3 regions of the Clostridium sp. 10cd* genome follow, and region 3 is predicted to be linked to each of the others. Evidence: riboswitches for the same ligand, from Rfam matches in the RefSeq annotation. Region 3 holds a riboswitch; each other region holds the start of a gene.

Region 1 (3,281 bases), 1.1 Mb from region 3:
CCGATTAACAAAAGGGTACTGATACAGGTTAGCGTGATCAGCTTTAATAAATCAAGAAGAATGACAGCTGCAGTAAAGGGCATATAGGTAGTTGCGGTTGCCTGAGAAAGCTGAAAAAACAGAAAGGTGTTGCTTAGGAACGGCTGTTTATCTGCCATAAGGAAGTAAAGAGCAGTCCATGTCAGAAAATGCGTGCAAAGCAAACCAAGATAGGTCATGAATTGAAACAGCAGTTCACTGTAAAGAAAAGTGGATTTCCGGATTGGCAGAAGACGAACCCGGGTTAAGCCTCCTTCACTCATAAAGGTTTTATAGCGCTTCCTGTGTATCAGAAACAGGAGCAGAAAGCTTGGATAGAATGCCAGAAGCATAATAGAGTTGATATCCTCAGTAATTCCGATAAAGCATAGCGCGACCTGAACGAGGAAGATATCCACGTACAGGAATATGATCTTATTCACATAAGGCGCAGAGGTATTTTCAATAAATAAGCGAATCTCTTTCATCGCAGTCTCCTTTCTGTATTGCGCACGCAATACACTTGATGGAAATAAAAATTACGTGTTCCATAGCTTTGTAAGCCAGACAATCGTCTGCTGAAAATCCAGGCCGCTTGTCTGACACTCCTTTACAAATTCCTTCATCGTTTCCTCTATCATTTCACTGCGCAGCTTTTCCAGAATTTTCTCATTGACGATAACTACACTTTTCACATTGCTTATCGTCTTTATAATACCTTCATCTTCCAGCTGTTTATAGGCTTTTTGTACCGTGTTAGGATTGATGGAGAGCTGAAGTGCAAGCTCACGGCGGCTTGGCAGTTCTTCATAATGCTTCAGCTCATCCGCAAGGATTAGCTTTTTGATATAGCGACTGAGCTGTGGATACATCGGTTCTTTCTTGTTAAACTGTATATCCTGTAAGTTCATGCACATTCACCTCTCTTCAAGTGTATTATAACCGCAATACACTGCACAGTCAAGAAAAGCCTGTTTGTTTTTACAGACAGGCAGACTGTAAATGCATTCAAAAGATAGTTTCCTCAGCATTAAGAACACCGGTTTTTATCCATTCTGATAGATACTCGCGAATCAGATGCTCGTGTGTGTTTTTATCATTGGACACATAATTCGCAAGGAATGTAGCGAGTGTAACATGCTCCGTACGAAAGGCTCTGCTTTTATCCTTTGTTGTGTTCTGAATCCAGAAAATATAATTGTATGCTTTATACCAGGGGGAAACATATACGTTTATATGATATTGAACATTTGAACGCATATCGATGTAGGCATGAAAAATAGGCTGCTCAGATACAATCATATGCTTATAGTTCTCGAATTCTTCCTTTTGCATCATACTGTCCTCCTTTCTTTTCATCACAGAGGTTAGAAAGCATTTGACAGCGGAACAGCTGCGGATGGACTGACCTCTGTACTTAATCATAAAGAATATTATGAAAAAAACAAGCTTTCTGGGACAAGCGGTATTCTACAGGGTGGAAACGGTCATTTTATGCTGTTAAAATGAAAACTCTATGAGTTCTTTAGCTTTCAGAAAATACAGCATTGCAATTCCCTTTGAACCGTGGTAACATTTTATCGTGATAAAAAAGGGGAGCTGGAAACGGCTGAGAGGAAGCGCTCGCTTCGACCCATAACCTGATTCGGATAATGCCGACGTAGGGAACTGTGTACAATATGAGTGACTGCATATTGAGATATGGCCTGCGTTTGCTGTATCTCTTTTTTATTGCTGCATACGGAAGGGGAGCTCCAACCGTACAAAGAACTTCAGCGAGGGAGCCTGCCAGACAGGCTGAGAGGAAGCTGTATGGCTTCGACCGATCTTGGGATATCAACCGGGAAAGCTGTTTTCTTTGTGCTTCCTGTTCTTATCCCTAAGGAAAGCAAACAGGAGGTAAGTAGAAATGAAAAATGAGAATCGTGTTTTCCGCCATGTATTTCTGGCAATGATGGTAGCCGTTGGAGTTGTCATATCGCCAATTCTGCGTGTGGAGGGAATGTGCCCGATGGCACACTTTATCAATATTACAGTGGCAGTGTTGATGGGACCCTGGTATTCGTTTCTGTGTGCGGTACTGATCGGGGTAATTCGTATGGCAGTCATGGGGATTCCGCCGCTAGCATTAACAGGAGCTGTATTTGGTGCAGCATTGTCAGGTATCTTTTATAAAATCAGCAAGGGAAACATATGGGCAGCTGTGCTGGGGGAGATTATCGGAACAGGAATCATCGGGGCGATTGTTTCCTTTCCGGTCATGGCGTTGCTATGGGGAAGAAACGGTCTGACCTGGATGTTCTACGTTCCTAGCTTCTTTATGGGAACAGTTATCGGCGGTAGTATTGCATTCGTATTTCTGACATCCATGCAGCACAGCGGTATGCTGCTTAAGATGCAGAGAAAGCTGGGAGGAGAACAGAATGTACGAGAAACTCTGGAGTCTGAGAAAACAGCTGCAGCACAGTCATAATCTGATTCACTGCATCACCAATCCAATCAGTATGAACGATTGTGCAAATGCTGTACTGGCACTGGGAGCGAAGCCGATTATGGCACAGCATCCGATGGAATGTGAACAGATAACCGCATGCAGTAAGGCACTGGCACTGAATCTTGGTAACTTTGATGACAGTCGTGCGATTGCTATGAAGAAAAGTCTTCATTGTGCAAATGAGAACGGTATTCCGGTAATTGTTGACATGGTTGGTGCTGGCTGCAGTGACCTGCGTGAAGCGTTTGCAGAGAAGCTGTTGCATGAAGGAAAATTCTCCATCATAAAAGGTAATCTTTCCGAGCTGAAGGCAGTTAGTGGCCGTGACAGTCATGCTCTGGGGATTGATGTGGGTGATGATGATCGGGAAGCTCCTGCAAAGAGTGCTGAATGGCTGGCCGAGCTTGCACGCAAATATGGTACTACTGTCTTGTGCAGTGGAGAGGTGGACATTCTAACGGATGGAAAGCAGATATATTTTGTAGAGAACGGGGATTCCATGATGACGCTTTGTACAGGAACAGGCTGTATGCTGAATGTGATTGCAGCAGCATTTTTATCCGTTACAGAGACTGCGCTTGATGCAGCATTGGCAGCATGTATAACCTTTGAGCTGGCTGCGGAGAAAAGTGTTTCAATCACAGAGGGACCGGGCAGCTTTCATGCATCACTGTTTGATTCTTTATATGAAATAAATACGCTGGATTTTGCGAAAGCAAGGATTAGGAGAGAGCTATGAGATTTGATTTAACATTATATCTGGTAAGTG
Region 2 (3,281 bases), 2.0 Mb from region 3:
TGGCTGTACCAATTCCGCTGAACAGGGAGGTTCCCTCATATGCTTCCTTTACCTGCAGGCCGTATTGTGCATGCCCGTATTCGTGAATGGTTGAGAAAATCGCAGACATCACATTGTGTTCATGATAATGCGTGGTAATGCGTGCCTCATGCGCTGAGAAGAAGTCCGTGAACGGATGCTCCGTTGTTGTCATATAGCATTCCCTGTCATTAACCTTCATATAGTCCATGAGCTCCTGCATAAAGGCCTCCTGTTCCTTGATATCAAAGGCTGTAAACAGCAGGGAATCGTCAATCGGTGTTCCCTCCTTCAGGAGCTTTTGCAGAAACGGAAGCAGTTCCTTTCGAATGGCATCGAAGAAGCGGTCATAATATGCAATATCGGTGTTGATCTGATAGCTGTCCAGCATAAAATCATAATCGCTTTTCTTATCTGTGACATAGGACAGAATCTCCTTCTGCTTTTCTATGACGCTGATCAGATGCGGCTTAAACAGCTGATAATCATCCTGTTCCTTTGCCTCATGCCATGCGGCCTCACTGTCTGCGATGGTTCTGCGATACTCCACGTACACCTCTCTTGGCAGTACACGCAGCTCATTCAGCTCGCGCAACAGCAGCTGCAGCTCTTTCTTACGCTCTGCACTTACATTCTCCTGCCTTGCCAGCTCTTCGATCCTTTGGATACTTTTCTTGTCCGCCATTTGATCGAAGGCTTCTCCCGACAGGATCGCCGTCATGCGGTTGCGGTAGGGAATGCCGTTCTTCGGAGCAATCGTGGCCTGGTCATAATACATTGTGCTCAGTGCCATCTGATAGGCGTTCTTTTTTTCTTTATACTCATGAAAAAATGCTTCTAAATCCATGTTATCACCTCTGTAATGTATTGTATCACAGCTGAAGAAGAAACGTAACTGTTCCCGATAAAAAGATGGAAGGGACAAATGTGCAGCTGGATACCATCCGATGGCATCGGGTGTGTCTGCTTCCCTTCTTACCGGCCTTGCAGAATCCTCATCTGTCAGCCTGCGTTTAGAAAAAACCTTGTCTTCAAACGCGGATGCCTGTTGACGAAAATATATGGAAATGGTATGATGAGCGTGGAAATAAGGGAGCTTGTAGACAGGCTGAGAGGAAGTTGTGAACTTCGACCGATTACCTGATTTGGATAATGCCAACGTAGGGACTGCAGATATAACGTGGGTTATGCATACATGGCATAGCCCTTTTTTCATTATAAAAGGAGGCGCAGCATATGAAGGGGTACATATTTGATCTGGATGGCACGCTGGTGGACTCCATGTGGGTTTGGGAGGATCTGGCAGCGGTCTATCTTCAGACAAAGGGTATCAAAGCAGAGGAAAATCTCAGTAAAGAGCTGCAGCTGATGACGATGACAGATGCTATCCGGTATCTGAAGGAGAAGTATGTGATACAGGATTCCCTGGCACAGGTGCGTACAGAGGTTTATGCAATCGTACGACGACGCTACAGGCAGGAGGTTGCTGCCAAAAAGGGGGCCAGGGCCTGTCTGGAAAGACTGCATACCCAGGGGATGCGTATAGGCGTTTTGACGGCATGTGAACGGGTTTGCGCGGAAGAGGTCCTGAAACGAAACGGTCTGCTGGAATATATGGACTTTGTCGCAAGCTGTGAGGAGCTCCCCTATGATAAGCAGGACGGACGTCTGTTTGAGCTTATGCCTGCCATGCTGCATACGGATAAGGCAGAAACGATGTTTGTAGAGGATGCACTGCATGCCGTTCAGACATTGAAGACGCATGGCTTTCACGTGACAGCGGTATATGATGCAGCCAGTAAAGCGCACTGGAAAGAAATCTGCATGCAGGCCGATGCAGCCTTCCTGTCGCTGGATGATTTGAAAGGAGAATGAACATGAAAACTGTTGTAACAATTGCCGGCACTGACCCTACAGGGGGAGCCGGTGCACAGGCTGATTTAAAAACCTTTATGGCACATGAGGTATACGGTATGAGTATCCTGACAGCCCTGGTTGCACAGAATACAACCGGTGTGACTTCGATCATGAATGTAACACCGAAGTTTTTAAAGGAACAATTTGACTGTGTCTTTACGGATATCCGTCCGGATGCGGTAAAAATCGGCATGGTTTCCCAACCGGAGCTGATTGCCGTCATTGTGGAAAAGCTGAAGCAGTATGCAGTGGAGCGCATTGTCGTTGATCCGGTTATGGTCAGCACCAGCGGCTCCCGTCTGCTGGAGGATACAGCGCTGGAGCTGTTGCAAACAAAGCTGCTTCCTCTTGCCGATATCATAACACCGAATCTTCCGGAGGCTGAGGCTTTAAGCGGTATACGGATATGCAATCATCAGCATATGAGGAAGGCTGCTGCCATGATTGCGCAGGACTATGACGGATACATTCTGATAAAGGGCGGGCATTCCATGAACCGTGCCGATGATTTGCTGGTACATAAGGATGAGGCTCACTGGCTCTCCAGTGAAAAAATCGATAATCCAAACACCCATGGAACCGGCTGTACGCTGTCCAGCGCCATTGCCGGCAATCTGGCACTGGGATATGATATGATCAGTGCAGTGGAAAGAGCCAAGGCTTTTATCAGCGGTGCATTACGCGATGGTCTTGATCTGGGACAGGGCAGTGGACCATTGAATCACTGTTGGAATATCAAACAGAAGCAGCCGTTATAGAAGGTGCCCTTGAAAAGATGGACATAAAAGCATTTGTTATTTCAATATGTGTGATGCTGGTGTGATATATTTTTTTGATGAAGTTTCCATACAGTCTAAAAAACCATTCATTTAGGAAAATGATGCAATTTTTTTCATGCAGATGTGGTATGATATAGGAAGAAAGAGCTTCTCAAAAATACAGGGATTTTGATGCTGCATTCTGCCATTTTAAAGAAGCCTGAAATCAGAAACGGGGTTGTTGTATGAAAAGCGGTAAGGAGATTCTGGCTGAGTTTCAGCTGGATCCATGGATGTTGTATGATACCATAGTCAATAGTACGGATGATTATATTTACCTTGTGAACATGCAGGAGGATCGTGCTTTAATTTCTGAAAATATGCTGCAGGATTTTGACCTTCCCGATCTCATTGTCCCTGGACTGATTCCGTTGTGGGGGGATCTGGTTCATGAACGTGACAGACAGCGATTTGATGATTCCATTACGGCTATGCTGAACGGAGAAACCGATGAGCATAATGTGGAATATCAGGTGCGCAATCGTAAGCATGAATATATCTGGGTTATCTGCAGAGGACTTTTAAAAC
Region 3 (3,281 bases):
CTACGCCTTTGCACGGCACTTCTTCAGTAAACTTACAATTTCCCGAGCTGTACGCATGTCCTCATGATACTGCAGGGTACCTTTATCCACGATGTCCTCAGATACATGTACAAAAACAGACTGTCCCATCCGCACCTTCATACGAATACCTACGCGCACAAACTGCCTCCCTTCCGCATAGGTGGGAAACACCAGATTATGCGCAAGGGCTTTTTTCAGATTATGATGATACTCGCAGGATATACCGATCGTCTCCAAGTCCTTGTAATAGTATACCTGATCTCCCTCATCTAGCAGGAATCTCAGCTTTTTGTTGGTTTTATCAAACTCAACCACATCTTTCATCCGCTTACTGACAATAAATTCAGACATATGACCACATCCCTATCATCTTCATTATATAGTATTCAAGGGGCCTGTCAATGCTTTTCCTGTTACTTCTTGTTATCCTGTAATGTTTATGCTGTTCCTGTTACTTCTGTGTATTTTATATCTTGCGTATGATAGCTTCCCCTGTATATCGGTAAAGCTATTGTATGTTACAGTAAGTTTTCTAAACCGCTTTCTTTCATTACCTTTCGGCGTTTGTTCCTGCTTTTCCTTCGCCGCTTGTTCATGATTTTTTACACTGACATAATTTCACGAACATGCGTACAAGATATCAACCTGCCGGAAAGCCGCAGCAGCTCCTGCGTAAAACTGCTAGTCCTCTTCCATGATATCAACGATTTCACCGCGCAGAAGCTTGTTCATATTGCGGATAGCACACATTTTCCCGCACATGGTGCAGGTATCCTCACGCTCCGGTGCAGACTGGGCACGGTATGCTCTGGCCTTATCCGGATCCATTGCTAAAGCGAACATACGTTCCCAATCCAGATTACCGCGTGCTACAGCCATTTGATGGTCCCAATCCATAGCTCCCTTTACTCCCTTGGCGATATCCGCCGCGTGTGCAGCAATTTTACTTGCAATGATTCCTTCCTTAACATCATCGACATCAGGAAGAGACAAGTGCTCTGCCGGTGTCACATAGCATAAAAAGCTGGCTCCGTAGGCTGCCGCCATTGCACCGCCGATCGCCGCAGTGATATGATCATAGCCCGGTGCGACATCGGTAACAATTGGACCGAGCACATAAAACGGTGCCCCCTTGCAGATTGTTTTCTGCAGCTCCATATTCGCCTGAATCTGATGAAGCGGCATATGTCCCGGTCCCTCGATAATGACCTGCACATCCTGTGCCCATGCACGCTGCGTCAGTTCTCCCAGCGTAACAAGCTCCTCCATCTGTGCAATATCCCCGGCATCCTCCAAGCAGCCAGGGCGGCAGGCATCTCCGAGCGAAAGCGTGACATCGTGCTCTCTGCATATCCTTAAAACTTCATCAAAATACTCATAAAACGGATTTTCATTCCCGGTGATTTCCATCCAGGCAAACATGATGGAGCCACCGCGGGATACGATGTTCGTAATTCGCTTCTGTTGTTTGAAGCGCTGTGCAGTCTGCCTGTTGATTCCACAGTGAATTGTCATAAAATCAACACCGTCCTCTGCATGCATACGAAAGACATCCAGCCATTCCTGTGCAGTGATATCCCTCAATGCCTTATGGTAATATACCAGGGCATCATATATCGGCACGGTACCAAGAATTGCCGGGCATTCCGCAACCAGCTTTCTACGGAATGTCTGCGTATCGCCAAAGGAGCTTAAATCCATAATGGCCTCAGCTCCCATTTGCACGGCATGCCGTACCTTTTCCATCTCCATGTCCAAATCAAGACAATCTCTGCTCGTCCCCAGATTCACATTGATTTTTGTCTTCAGCATGCTTCCGATTCCATAGGATTTCCGGCATGTATGATGTCTGTTTGCCGGGATCACCACCTGTCCGGCAGCGACCAACCGGCAAACCTCTGCCTCCTCCATCTGTTCATAGGCAGCGACAGCCTTCATTTCCTCAGTGATGATATGCTGTCTGGCAGCATCCATTTGTGTAGTGTACATTGTGTTATCCTCCTATATGTAAAAAAAGCTGTACGCCCGCTACGGTGTCAGCTTCTATGATTTTTTCCGGATGATAACAGCATAAGCTTCCGTCCTGCTGTGCTTCCCTATAAAATCCCTACGCCGGCATTACCCGTATCAGGTTCCTTGGGTCCCGGATGATCTCCGATCTCAGCCATACGTAGGCACCCCATTTTTTGTACGAAAATATTACACCACAAAATGACGGGGCTGTCAATGCTAATTCTGCAATGGCTTTGCTTTGTGTATGCGATCATTTTCCAGAAAACAACAGATCGACGCAGCGGGAGGCATTCCCCGTTTGCATTGCCATACCATGAACAGCCTGTATAATCCGTGTTAGCCCAGTGCTTCCATAAATTGTTCGGTTTCCAGCACCTGCAGCTCCCCCTGTGCAACATACAAAACAGAATCAAACACCTCCTGTATAAACAGCCGGTCATGGGATACAGCCAGAATACAGCCTGGAAAGTCCTTCAGAATACGGCGTATGACAGGACTTGTCAGCGGAGACAGATTCCGTGTCGGCTCATCCAGCAGAAGGACATTGCAGCCCTGCTTAATGAACCGCAGCAGATACAGCTTCGCCTTTTGCCCTTCACTCAGCTGATATACGGAATGCTCCATCTCCTCTCTGGTGAACTTCATCCGTCCGAGCAATTCCCGCGCTCTTGTTATATCGTCCCTGTCACAGGCTTCCAGCAAAAATGTCACCGGTGTGTCCTTTGCTGAAAATGCTTCTGCATAATTCTGCGGCATATAGCCGAGACGAATATCCGTATGAGATTTCAATACTTTATGAATTTCCTTCATCAACAGACTTTTTCCACATCCGTTTTCACCGGCTATCACCGTCTTCTGTCTACCATAAAGTGTTATGTGAATATCCTGCAGAAGCGTACTTACGTCTGTTTTCAATTCCTCCAAATGAAACTCAAGGATACGTCGGCTTTTCGGAAAGCCTTCACACTGGAAGAAAACATCGATCGCCTCCTCCACGCTGTCCACATGCGCATAGCCCTCCTTCTCCAGCCTGCGATCCTGTGCCTTCAGATTTCTCATTTTTGTCTTTAGGGCAGCCGCATAAAACGGACTGCGCACCGTATCGTTCTGCGCATCATGCACCGCATTCATAAAGTCATTCAGCTTCTCTTTTTCCTGCGGTATTCCCGCCTCTGTGCGGATGCCTCCTGTGCTTCCTTTTTTAGCCGGCTGCACCTCTGCTTCACATATTCCTCATAATTCCCGTG

Evidence for each region. A riboswitch is a leader RNA that binds a small molecule or an ion and turns the genes downstream of it on or off. The one in region 3 is predicted to bind thiamine pyrophosphate.
Region 1: it holds a riboswitch for thiamine pyrophosphate, as region 3 does, so the genes downstream of both, thiW (energy coupling factor transporter S component ThiW) here and thiC (phosphomethylpyrimidine synthase ThiC) in region 3, are expected to answer to the same signal.
Region 2: it holds a riboswitch for thiamine pyrophosphate, as region 3 does, so the genes downstream of both, ACG3M1_RS04785 (HAD family hydrolase) here and thiC (phosphomethylpyrimidine synthase ThiC) in region 3, are expected to answer to the same signal.

The regions. Positions count from the first base shown of each region.
Region 1 is NZ_CP172347.1:77,712-80,992, forward strand. It holds gene ACG3M1_RS00345 (hypothetical protein) at 1-506, opposite strand, end outside; gene ACG3M1_RS00350 (GntR family transcriptional regulator) at 558-929, opposite strand; gene ACG3M1_RS00355 (hypothetical protein) at 1,027-1,356, opposite strand; TPP riboswitch at 1,601-1,702, shown strand; gene thiW (energy coupling factor transporter S component ThiW) at 1,928-2,491, shown strand; gene thiM (hydroxyethylthiazole kinase) at 2,442-3,251, shown strand; gene thiE (thiamine phosphate synthase) at 3,248-3,281, shown strand, end outside.
Region 2 is NZ_CP172347.1:953,146-956,426, forward strand. It holds gene ACG3M1_RS04780 (carboxypeptidase M32) at 1-865, opposite strand, end outside; TPP riboswitch at 1,098-1,201, shown strand; gene ACG3M1_RS04785 (HAD family hydrolase) at 1,255-1,893, shown strand; gene thiD (bifunctional hydroxymethylpyrimidine kinase/phosphomethylpyrimidine kinase) at 1,896-2,693, shown strand; gene ACG3M1_RS04795 (putative bifunctional diguanylate cyclase/phosphodiesterase) at 2,939-3,281, shown strand, end outside.
Region 3 is NZ_CP172347.1:3,577,904-3,581,184, forward strand. It holds gene ACG3M1_RS17790 (hypothetical protein) at 1-372, opposite strand; gene thiC (phosphomethylpyrimidine synthase ThiC) at 703-2,010, opposite strand; TPP riboswitch at 2,109-2,213, opposite strand; gene ACG3M1_RS17800 (ATP-binding cassette domain-containing protein) at 2,371-3,249, opposite strand; gene ACG3M1_RS17805 (ATP-binding cassette domain-containing protein) at 3,174-3,281, opposite strand, start outside.